DNA from 2 places in the Ectopseudomonas toyotomiensis genome. Region 1 is predicted to be linked to the other one. Evidence: predicted binding sites of a transcription regulator. Region 1 holds the regulator's gene; the other holds the start of a gene.
What was found. Region 1 encodes FliA, which starts transcription of late flagellar genes. Its sites were predicted from a motif close to CTAAAGTTTNNNNNNNNNNNGCCGNTAA; they were not measured.
Positions count from the first base shown of each region.

Region 2: a site for FliA is predicted at 1,406-1,433, ahead of JWV26_RS17595 (flagellar protein MotY). Genes of this name have one in related genera too.

Region 1 covers NZ_CP070505.1:197,224-202,889, reverse strand. The annotation lists gene flhA (flagellar biosynthesis protein FlhA) at 1-810, shown strand, start outside; gene flhF (flagellar biosynthesis GTPase FlhF) at 822-2,132, shown strand; gene fleN (flagellar synthesis regulator FleN) at 2,247-3,077, shown strand; gene fliA (RNA polymerase sigma factor FliA) at 3,074-3,820, shown strand; gene JWV26_RS00920 (chemotaxis response regulator CheY) at 3,920-4,294, shown strand; gene JWV26_RS00915 (protein phosphatase CheZ) at 4,314-5,102, shown strand; gene JWV26_RS00910 (chemotaxis protein CheA) at 5,115-5,666, shown strand, end outside.
Region 2 covers NZ_CP070505.1:3,813,574-3,819,239, forward strand. The annotation lists gene rnt (ribonuclease T) at 1-273, opposite strand, end outside; gene pyrC (dihydroorotase) at 270-1,316, opposite strand; gene JWV26_RS17595 (flagellar protein MotY) at 1,470-2,417, shown strand; gene JWV26_RS17600 (argininosuccinate synthase) at 2,535-3,752, shown strand; gene gloA (lactoylglutathione lyase) at 3,823-4,215, shown strand; gene JWV26_RS17610 (GGDEF domain-containing protein) at 4,284-5,354, shown strand; gene JWV26_RS17615 (PA3496 family putative envelope integrity protein) at 5,399-5,578, opposite strand.

The sequences.
Region 1 (5,666 bases):
GAGGTTTATCCGGATCGCGAACTGGCGATCAACCCCGGCCAGGTGTTCGGCCCGCTCAATGGCATCGCCGCCAAGGATCCGGCGTTCGGTCTGGAGGCCGTGTGGATCGACCCCACTCAGCGCGATCAGGCGCAGTCGCTGGGCTACACCGTGGTCGACGCCAGTACCGTGGTGGCCACTCACCTCAATCAAATCCTGCACAAGCATGCCCACGAGCTGCTGGGGCACGAGGAAGTGCAGCAACTGATGCAGTTGCTGGCCAAGAGCTCGCCGAAGCTTGCCGAAGAGTTGGTGCCGGGGCTGGTATCGCTGTCGACCCTGCTCAAGGTGCTGCAGGCGCTGCTGCAGGAGCAGGTGCCGGTGCGCGATATCCGCACCATCGCCGAGGCCATCGCCAACGTCGCGCCGAAGAGTCAAGATCCCGCCGCGATGGTTGCTGCAGTACGCGTCTCGCTGGCCCGTGCAATCGTGCAAGGCATCGTGGGACTAGAGCCGGAGCTGCCTGTGATAACCCTCGAACCAAGGTTGGAACAGATCTTGCTCAACAGTCTGCAGAAGGCCGGTCAGGGCGGTGAGGATGGCATCCTCCTCGAACCGGGCATGGCCGAGAAGCTGCAGCGTTCCCTGGTGGAAGCGGCGCAGCGCCAGGAAATGCTCGGCAAGCCGGTGATTCTGCTGGTGGCCGGACCGGTCCGGGCGATGTTGTCGCGCTTCGCGCGGCTGGCGGTACCCAGCATGCATGTGCTGGCCTACCAGGAAATTCCGGACAACAAGCAGGTCACCATAGTCGCTACGGTTGGCCAGAACTGAGGTAAAGGGTCATGCAGGTCAAACGCTTCTTCGCCGCCGATATGCGGACCGCCATGAAACTGGTGCGTGATGAATTGGGCGCCGATGCCTCGATCATCGGCAACCGCCGGGTTGCCGGTGGTGTCGAGCTGACCGCTGCGCTGGATTATCAGGCACCGGCGCCGGTGCGCCCGAACCCGGCGCTGGAAGCCGAGCTGCGCAAGACCCAGGCGCGCATCGCCAGCGCTCAGGCCGAGCTGACCACGCGTGCCGAGCAGGATGCCGGCAAGGACCGTCAATTGTTCGCCAATGAGTCGCTGCTGGCGCCCGAGCTACCCGCGACCCTGGTCAAGCCGCAGCGCCCGGTCGAGGCCCCTGTACCTGTTACGCCTGCGGTCGACCCGCGCGCACTGGAAGCCATGCGCTTCGAGCTGCACGGCTTGCGTGAGCTGATCGAAGTGCAACTGGGGTCCATCGCCTGGGGGCAACTGCAGAACCGTCGTCCGCAGCAGGCCAATCTGTGGCGCCGCCTGCAGCGCATGGGGCTGTCTGCCGAGCTATCGCAGGCGCTGCTGAGCAAGGTAGCCAGTGTGGCCGAGCCGCGTCAGGCCTGGCGTATGTTGCTGGCGCACCTGGCTCACGCGATCACTACGCCCAAGGTCGAACCGCTGGAAGAGGGTGGTGTGATCGCGCTGGTCGGTCCGGCCGGCATGGGCAAGACCACCACCCTGGCCAAGCTGGCTGCGCGTTATGTGCTTAAGTACGGCTCGCAACAGGTCGCTCTGGTGAGCATGGACAGCTTCCGCATTGGCGCGCAGGAACAGCTCAAGACCCTGGGGCGCATCCTCGGTGTGTCGGTGACTCAGATCGACCCCGGTCAGTCTCTGCTGCAGGCTCTGGCGCCGCTGGCCAAGAAACGCGTGGTGCTGGTCGATACCGCTGGCCTGCCAGGCAACGATCCGGCGCTGCGTCTGCAGTTGGAGAGTCTGGCCTCGGCACGCATCAAGGCGAAGAATTATCTGGTACTGGCCGCAACAAGTCAGAGCCAAGTGCTCAAGGCGGCCTACCATAGTTACAAGCGTTGTGGTCTTTCAGGCTGCATACTGACGAAACTGGACGAAGCCGCGAGTCTGGGTGAGGTTTTAGGTCTGGCTATAGGCCAGCAACTGCCGGTAGCCTATGTGACGGACGGGCCGCGGATTCCGGACGATCTGCATGTGCCGCGTAGCCATCAGCTGGTCAGCCGTGCCGTTGGGCTGCAGGCTGCCGAGGAGCCGAGTGAGGACGCCATGGCGCAGATGTTCGCCGGCCTCTATCACAATCCGGCCAAGCGAGCCGGTTGACGCAGCGAGAATGTTGCACCCTCTCGCCACGTGGTGCGGGAGTGAACGGCCTCAACAGGTGCTTACCAACGACCTGTAAGGCCAAGTCGAAGTTAGACAAGGTGTAGAAAGAACATGGGTATGCATCCCGTACAGGTGATTGCGGTGACTGGCGGCAAGGGTGGCGTCGGCAAGACCAATGTGTCGGTCAATCTGTCCATGGCCCTGGCCGATCTCGGCCGTCGGGTCATGCTGATGGACGCCGACCTTGGCTTGGCCAACGTCGACGTTCTGTTGGGCCTGACGCCCAAGCGCACCCTGGCCGATGTCATCGCGGGTGAATGTGATCTGCGTGACGTTCTGCTGCAGGGGCCGGGTGGCGTGCGCATCGTGCCGGCAGCATCCGGTACGCAGAGCATGGTCAGCCTCACGCCGATGCAGCACGCCGGGTTGATCCAGGCGTTCAGTGACATCAGTGAAAACCTTGACGTGCTGGTGATCGACACCGCTGCCGGTATCGGTGATGCGGTGGTCAGCTTCGTGCGTGCGGCGCAGGAGATCCTTGTGGTGGTCTGCGATGAGCCCACCTCGATTACCGACGCCTACGCGTTGATCAAGCTGCTCAATCGCGATCACGGCATCAGCCGCTTCCGCGTACTGGCCAATATGGCCCATAGCCCGCAGGAAGGACGCAATCTCTTTGCTAAGCTGACCAAGGTGACGGATCGTTTCCTCGATGTCGCCCTGCAGTATGTCGGTGCCGTGCCTTACGATGAGTGTGTGCGCAAGGCCGTGCAGAAGCAGCGCGCCGTCTATGAAGCCTTCCCTCGATCCAAGTGCGCCCTGGCGTTCAAGGCGATAGCTCAGAAGGTAGATACCTGGCCGTTACCGGCCAATCCCCGTGGTCATCTGGAGTTTTTCGTCGAGCGTCTGGTGCAACAACCGACCGCAGACTCGGCCGTATGACAGCAGCTTCTGGACTTCGTATGTACAACAAGGCTCAGGCGCAGGACTCCCAGCACCAGCTGATCGAGCGCTATGCGCCGCTGGTCAAGCGCATCGCCTACCACCTGCTGGCTCGTCTGCCGGCCAGCGTGCAGGTCGATGATCTTATCCAGGCCGGCATGATCGGCCTGCTCGAAGCCTCGCGCAAATACGACTCCAGCAAGGGTGCCAGTTTCGAGACCTTCGCCGGTATCCGTATTCGCGGCTCCATGCTCGACGAGGTGCGCAAGGGTGATTGGGCGCCGCGTTCGGTGCACCGCAACAGCCGGATGGTCAGTGATGCCATTCGTGTCGTGGAGGCCAGAACCGGACGGGACGCTAAAGATCACGAGGTTGCGGCCGAACTCCAATTGAGTCTGGAAGATTACTACGGCATTCTTGGCGACACTTTGGGCAGCCGCCTGTTCAGTTTCGACGACCTGTTGCAGGACGGCGAACATGGCGGGTTGCACGAAGACGCCGGACACACTCACCTCGAACCTTCGCGGGACCTCGAAGACGAACGCTTCCAGGCGGCCTTGGCCGATGCCATCGCCGGTTTGCCGGAGCGCGAACGTCTGGTGCTGGCGCTGTATTACGATGAAGAACTGAACTTGAAGGAAATCGGTGAAGTGCTGGGGGTTAGCGAGTCACGTGTTAGCCAGTTGCACAGCCAGTGCGCGGCGCGTTTGCGCTCGCGGCTGAGTGAGTGGCGCGCTGGCTGAACGCGGCGTACTCGCAGGCGCAAACGGTTTCACGATTAAAGGGCGTAGTTGCAAGCGCAATACGTTTGGGACTGTACGGAGGTCGACTTGGACAAGAACATGAAAATCCTCATCGTTGACGATTTCTCGACGATGCGACGGATCATCAAGAACCTCTTGCGGGATTTGGGTTTCACCAACACCGCGGAAGCCGATGACGGCACCTCGGCGCTGCCGATGCTGCAAAGCGGCAGTTTCGACTTTCTGGTGACCGACTGGAACATGCCTGGCATGACCGGCATCGACCTGCTGCGCGCCGTACGTGCCGACGAGCGCCTCAAGCACCTGCCGGTGCTGATGGTGACTGCTGAAGCCAAGCGCGATCAGATCATCGAGGCGGCCCAGGCCGGTGTGAATGGCTACGTGGTCAAACCCTTCACCGCTCAGGTGTTGAAGGAAAAGATCGAGAAGATCTTCGAGCGGGTCAACGGCTGATGTCAGCCGCGAGGGTGCTATGGAACACGATGACTCCACGCTGGGTGACCTCGAGTCGACCCTGAAAAACAATGCCCGCGATCTGGTCGATAGCCTTGAACAAGGTAATTTCGGCGCCGCGGTGCAACTGATCAACGAGCTGAACAAGGTCCGCGACCGCGGGCTGTATCACGAGGTCGGCAAACTGACCCGTGAACTGCACAACGCCATTGTCAATTTTCAGCTCGATCCGCGTATGCCGCATGCCCAGGAGCTGTCGCAGATCGCCGATGCGACCGAGCGCCTGAACTACGTCGTGACCATGACCGAGAAGGCCGCCAACCGGACCATGGATCTGGTCGAGCAGAGTGCGCCGCTGGTCAACGACCTCAGTGACGAAGCGCAGAGCCTCAGCGCTGAGTGGGGCCGCTTCATGCGCCGCGAAATCGGTGCCGACGGTTTCCGCGAGCTGGCCAAGCGTGTCGAGCTGTTCCTCGCCCGCAGTGAACGAGATGGCGCCAAGCTCTCCGGCCACCTCAACGACATTCTGTTGGCTCAGGACTATCAGGACCTTACCGGCCAGGTGATCAAGCGTGTCACCCAGCTGGTGACCGAAGTGGAAAGCAACCTGCTCAAGCTGATGCTCATGGCCAGCCAGGTCGACCGTTTTGCCGGTATTCAGCACGACCACGAAGCGCTGCGTACCGAACAGGAAAAATCAAAAGAGCCATCGCGGGGTGAAGGTCCGCAGATTCATGCCGATAAGCGTGATGACGTCGCCTCCAGCCAAGACGATGTCGACGACCTGCTGTCCAGCCTAGGGTTCTAAGGAGCACACAATATGAGCTTCGGCGCCGATGAAGAGATCCTCCAGGATTTCCTGGTAGAGGCCGGCGAGATTCTCGAACAGTTGTCCGAACAGTTAGTCGAGCTGGAAAGCCGACCGGACGACATGAACCTGCTCAACGCCATCTTCCGCGGTTTCCATACCGTCAAGGGCGGAGCGGGTTTCCTCCAGCTCAACGAGTTGGTGGAGTGCTGCCATATCGCCGAAAACGTCTTCGACATCCTGCGCAAGGGTGAGCGTCGCGTCGATTCGGAGCTGATGGATGTGGTGCTCGAGGCTCTTGATGCAGTAAATGGCATGTTCGGCGAGGTGCGTGAGCGCCGCGAGCCGACGCCCGCGTCGCCTGAACTTCTGGCGGCATTGTCACGCCTGGCCGAACCGGGCGGCGCTGAAGCAGCTCCTGCGCCGGTGCAGCAGGCCGAGCCGGAACCCGTGCCGGTGTCTGAGCCAGTTACGCCGTCCGCTGCCGCGGGCGACATCACCGACAGCGAATTCGAGCAACTGCTCGATGCCCTGGGTGACGCGCCGGCTGCCGCCTCCAGTGCG
Region 2 (5,666 bases), 1.6 Mb from region 1:
GCCGGTGAATTCCAGCGCGGCCTGTTCGATGTTGGCGCCTGCGAAGGGTTCGATGCGGAAGAAGTGGGTGTGATCCGGATAGAGGAAGCCGCTCTCGTCCATGGCGATGGTGGTCGCGGCGATTTCCAGCAGGGCATCGGTGGCGCAGTTGAAGCCGCCGGTTTCCACATCCACTACCACGGGCAAATAACCGCGAAAGCGCGCCGCCATGGGCGTGCGCGGGCCGGACGGCAGGCTGGGTTCGAGTTCGTCGTCGTAGTTGTCTTCGCTCACGCCTGAGCCTCCAGCAATTTCCAGCGCAGGGTTTCGCCGGCGCGCAGTGGCACCACGCTGTTGTCGCCCAGCGGCAGGGTGGCCGGCACGGTCCACTCCTCACGCACCAGGGTGATGCTGTCGCTGTTACGTGGCATGCCGTAGAAATCCGGGCCGTGGAAGCTGGCGAAGGCTTCCAGCTTGTCCAGCGCACCGCGCTGCTCGAAGGCCTCGGCGTACAGCTCGATGGCCGCATAGGCGGTGTAACAGCCGGCGCAGCCGCAGGCGGCTTCCTTGGCGTGCTTGACGTGCGGTGCCGAGTCGGTGCCGAGGAAGAACTTGACGTTGCCGCTGGTGGCGGCGTCGAGCAGGGCTTCCTGGTGCACGTTGCGCTTGAGGATCGGCAGGCAATAGAAGTGCGGGCGAATGCCGCCAACCAGCATGTGGTTGCGGTTGTACAGCAGGTGGTGCGCGGTGATGGTGGCGCCGACGTTGACCGAGGCGGCCTCGACGAACTGCACCGCGTCGCGGGTGGTGATGTGCTCGAACACCACTTTCAGTGTGGGGAAGCGTTCGACCACGCGGGTCAGGTGCTCATCGATGAAGGCTTTCTCACGGTCGAACACGTCGATCTCGGCGCGGGTCACTTCGCCATGCACCAGCAGCAGCATGCCGACCTCGGCCATGGCTTCCAGCGCCGGGAAGATCTTGTCGATGCTGGTCACGCCCGAGTCGGAGTTGGTGGTGGCGCCGGCCGGGTAGAGCTTGGCGGCATGCACGAAGCCACTGGCCTTGGCCGCGCGCACATCCTCGGGGCTGGTGTTGTCGGTGAGGTACAGCACCATCAGCGGCTCGAAGCGGCTGCCTGCCGGGCGGGCCGCGAGAATGCGCTGGCGATAGGCGTCGGCTTCGGCGGCGTTGCGTACCGGCGGAACCAGGTTGGGCATGATGATGGCGCGGCCAAAAGTGCGCGCGGCATCGCCGACGGTGTGTGGCAGCACCGCGCCGTCGCGCAGGTGAATGTGCCAGTCATCGGGACGCAGGAGAGTCAGGCGGTCGGACATGGAGGCTTCCAGGCGGGTAAAACGTGGCCGCATGTTAACTGAAAAGCGCCTGTTCGCGCTCGCGCCGACGCGACAATCGCACGCCGGGGGTCAAGTTTCCGCGCGCCTGACCGATACCCCGTGAGAATGCCGTGAACCGCCGTGGAGTTGACCGTGCGTGCGCCCAATTTCCTTCTGATCAGCCTGCTGGCTGGCATGCCCTTGTGCCTGCCGGCGCATGCCATCAGCTTCCAGACGCGGCTGGAAAAGGTAGAGTGGACGGTCGAGGGTGACCAGTTCGAGTGTCGCCTGAGCCAGCCGATCAGCAATTTCGGCAGCGGCGAGTTCGTACGCCGCGCGGGTGAACAGGTCACCTTTCGTCTCAAGGCCCGTGAGCGCTGGATGGGGGCGGGGTCGGCGACCTTGCTGGCGGCGGCGGCGCCCTGGCAGCCGGGGCGCGGCGATATCAATCTCGGTGTGGTCAGCGTCGGTAATGGCGAGGTGCCGTTCAACAGTTCGCAGGAGCAGGGGGCGCGGCTGCTCACCGGTCTGCTCGAAGGGCGCAGCCCGCTGGTGCGCCACCGCACCCTCAATGGTGGCGACAATCTGGAAGTACGTTTGCTGCCGGTCAAGTTTCACAAGGCCTATGACGATTACCAGGCCTGTACCGCCAAGTTGCTACCGGTCAATTTCGATCAGATTCGCCAGGCGCAGATCGGTTTTCCCGGTGGCGGCATCGATCTCGATCCGATGGCCAAGGCCAAGCTCGACATCATCCTCGACTTCGTCAAGGCCGACCCGAGCATCAACAGCTTCCAGATCGATGGTCACGCCGACAACAGCGGCAATCGTCTGACCAATCGCGACCTCTCACGCCGCCGTGCGCTGGCCGTGCAGGAGTATCTGGTGGCCGGTGGCGTACCGGTCGAGCAGATCACCATGCGCTTTCATGGCGAGCGTTACCCGCTGGTGCCAAATAATAACGAAGCCAATCGCGCCAAGAACCGTCGCGCGACCCTGCGCCTGGATCGCGTACCCGCGCCGGAAGTCCCGGTACAGAGCGAACCGCAGACCGCTCCACCGACCACCCCGGTCGATCCGGTCGGAAGCACCCCCTCCTGAGCAAAAAACGCTGATTCCCGCCGTCGCTTCGTCGTCACAAGCTGTCGCGCCCCTGTAAATTGGCCCGCAGGGCCAGTAGAATCACCGGTTTTACCGTACAACCCGTGGAGTGATGGCATGGCGGACGTCAAAAAGGTAGTTCTGGCCTATTCCGGTGGCCTGGACACCTCGGTGATCCTCAAGTGGCTGCAAGATACCTACAACTGTGAAGTGGTGACTTTCACCGCCGACCTCGGTCAGGGCGAGGAGGTCGAGCCGGCCCGCGCCAAGGCTCAGGCGATGGGCGTCAAGGAAATCTACATCGACGACCTGCGCGAAGAGTTCGTCCGCGATTTCGTCTACCCGATGTTCCGCGCCAACACCGTCTACGAAGGCGAGTACCTGCTGGGTACGTCCATCGCCCGCCCGCTGATCGCCAAGCGCCTGATCGAAATCGCCAACGAGACTGGCGCCGACGCCATCTCCCACGGTGCTACCGGCAAGGGCAACGACCAGGTGCGTTTCGAGCTGGGCGCCTATGCGCTGAAGCCGGGGGTGAAAGTCATCGCTCCGTGGCGCGAGTGGGACCTGCTGTCGCGTGAGAAGCTGATGGACTACGCCGAGAAGCACGCCATCCCGATCGAGCGCCACGGCAAGAAGAAGTCGCCGTACTCCATGGATGCCAACCTGCTGCACATCTCCTATGAAGGTGGCGTGCTGGAAGACACCTGGACCGAGCACGAAGAAGACATGTGGAAATGGACTGTCTCCCCTGAGGCAGCGCCGGACGCACCGACTTATATCGAGCTGACCTACCGCGCCGGCGACATCGTCGCCATCGACGGCAAGGCCATGAGCCCGGCGCAGGTACTGGCCGAGCTGAACCGCATCGGTGGCGAGAACGGCATTGGCCGTCTGGACATCGTCGAGAACCGTTTCGTCGGTATGAAGTCCCGTGGCTGCTACGAGACCCCCGGCGGCACCATCATGCTCAAGGCTCACCGCGCCATCGAGTCGATCACCCTCGACCGCGAAGTGGCGCACTTGAAAGACGAGCTGATGCCGAAGTACGCCAGCCTGATCTACAACGGTTTCTGGTGGAGCCCGGAGCGTCTGATGCTGCAACAGATGATCGACGCCTCCCAGGCCAACGTGAACGGCGTGGTACGCCTGAAGCTGTACAAAGGCAACGTCATCGTCACTGGCCGCAAGTCCGACGACTCGCTGTTCGATGCCAACATCGCGACCTTCGAGGAAGATGGCGGCGCCTACAACCAGCAGGACGCGGCGGGCTTCATCAAGCTCAACGCCCTGCGCATGCGCATCGCCGCCGGCAAGGGCCGCAAGCTGGTCTAAGCTGATTCACCTGCGCTACAAGGACCCCGGCCAAGTGCCGGGGTTCTGCTTTCCAGAAGAGGAAAACCTGATGAGACTGCTGCATACCATGCTACGTGTCGGCGACCTGGACCAATCCATCGCCTTCTACACCGAAGTGCTGGGCATGACCTTGCTGCGGCGCAAGGATTACCCGGACGGACAGTTCACCCTGGCCTTCGTTGGCTATGGCGACGAGGCACACAACAGCGTGATCGAGCTGACCCACAACTGGGGTGTGGACAGCTACGAACTGGGCACCGGCTACGGTCATATCGCCCTGGAAGTCGAGGATGTCTACAAGGCCTGCGAGGACATTCGCAGTCGGGGCGGCAAGATCACCCGCGAGCCGGGGCCGATGAAGCATGGCAGCAGCATCCTGGCCTTCGTCGAGGATCCGGACGGTTACAAGGTCGAGCTGCTGTCGCCCAAGCGAAGCGATTGACAGTTGGAAATCTTTGTAAGTAAATGCTTACAAAGATAGTGGCTATTCGCTGATCGGCGAGGTGCCCCATGATGGCTGATCCCAAGGCCTTGCGCCTTATTCGCGTGGTTCAGGAGCTGTCGATGGCGAAGGACGTGGACCGTGTGGCGGAGATTGTTCGCAGCGCGGCCCGCGAGCTGACCGGGGCCGACGGCGCCACCTTCGTTCTGCGCGATGGGCAGCAATGTTTCTATCGCGATGAGGACGCCATCTCACCCTTGTGGAAGGGCCAGCGTTTCCCCCTCAGTGCGTGTATCAGCGGTTGGGCCATGCTCAACCGCCGCGCCGCCGTGATCCCCGATATCTATGTCGACTCGCGCATTCCCCATGAGGTGTATCGGCCTACCTTCGTCAAGAGTCTGGTCATGGTGCCCATCCGCACCCTGGAGCCGATCGGCGCCATTGGCACCTATTGGGCGGAGTCTTATCAGGCCTCCGACGAGCAGATTCAGCTGCTGCAGGCCTTGGCCGACTCCACCTCGGTGGCCCTGGAGAATGTCCAGGTCTATGCCGAGCTGGAGCAGCGTGTAGAAGAGCGCACGGCGCAACTGGCCGAGGCCAATCGGCGCTTGCAAGGCGAGGTGCGTGAACGCCAGCTGGCCGAGCAGGCGGTGCGCCAGCTGTCGCTGACCGATGAGTTGACCGGGCTGTACAACCGTCGCGGTTTTCGCCTGCTGGCCGAACGCGAACTGCGTGCGGCGCAGCGGCGCAAGGGCCGTTGCCTGTTGCTGTACGCCGATCTCGATGATCTCAAACCGGTCAATGATCGCTTCGGCCATGGTGCCGGGGATCGTTTGCTCAGGGCGGCGGCCGAAGTGCTCAAGACCCAGTTCCGTACCACCGACGTGATCGCTCGCCTGGGCGGCGATGAGTTCGTCGTGCTGGCCAGCGACTACAGCGATAGCGAAGAGGTGCTGCGGCGTCTTGAGCAGGCATTGCGTGGCAGAGAGGGCGGAGCCGGTCAGAGACTATCAATGAGCATGGGGATCAGCGAATCGTCGCTGAATCCCGACGAGGGGCTCGATAGTCTGTTGGTGCAAGCCGATGCGGCGATGTACGCCAACAAGTGCGCGCGGCGCGCCTTGCGCGCGGTGAGCTGAAACGAAAAAGCCCCGCGGTTGGCGGGGCTTCTTGCGCGGCGCGATCAGATATCGAAATCGTATTCGGCCAGCTGTTTGTGCAGGCGACGTTCTTCGAGGAAGTTGTCGATGATGCGGCGCTTGGTCAGGTTGGTCTTGGCGACTTCTACCGCAGGCTCGGCATCGTCCGATTCTTCCGCGACAAAGTCTTCGTCCAGCTCGAGATCTTCTTTGTCAGTGCTCATCTATTCCACTCCAGGCCAGTTACTGGGGCCGTTTGCGCACCTTATAGCGGCAAAAATAGAGCGGGTAAAAAAGATTTTTTCAATCAGG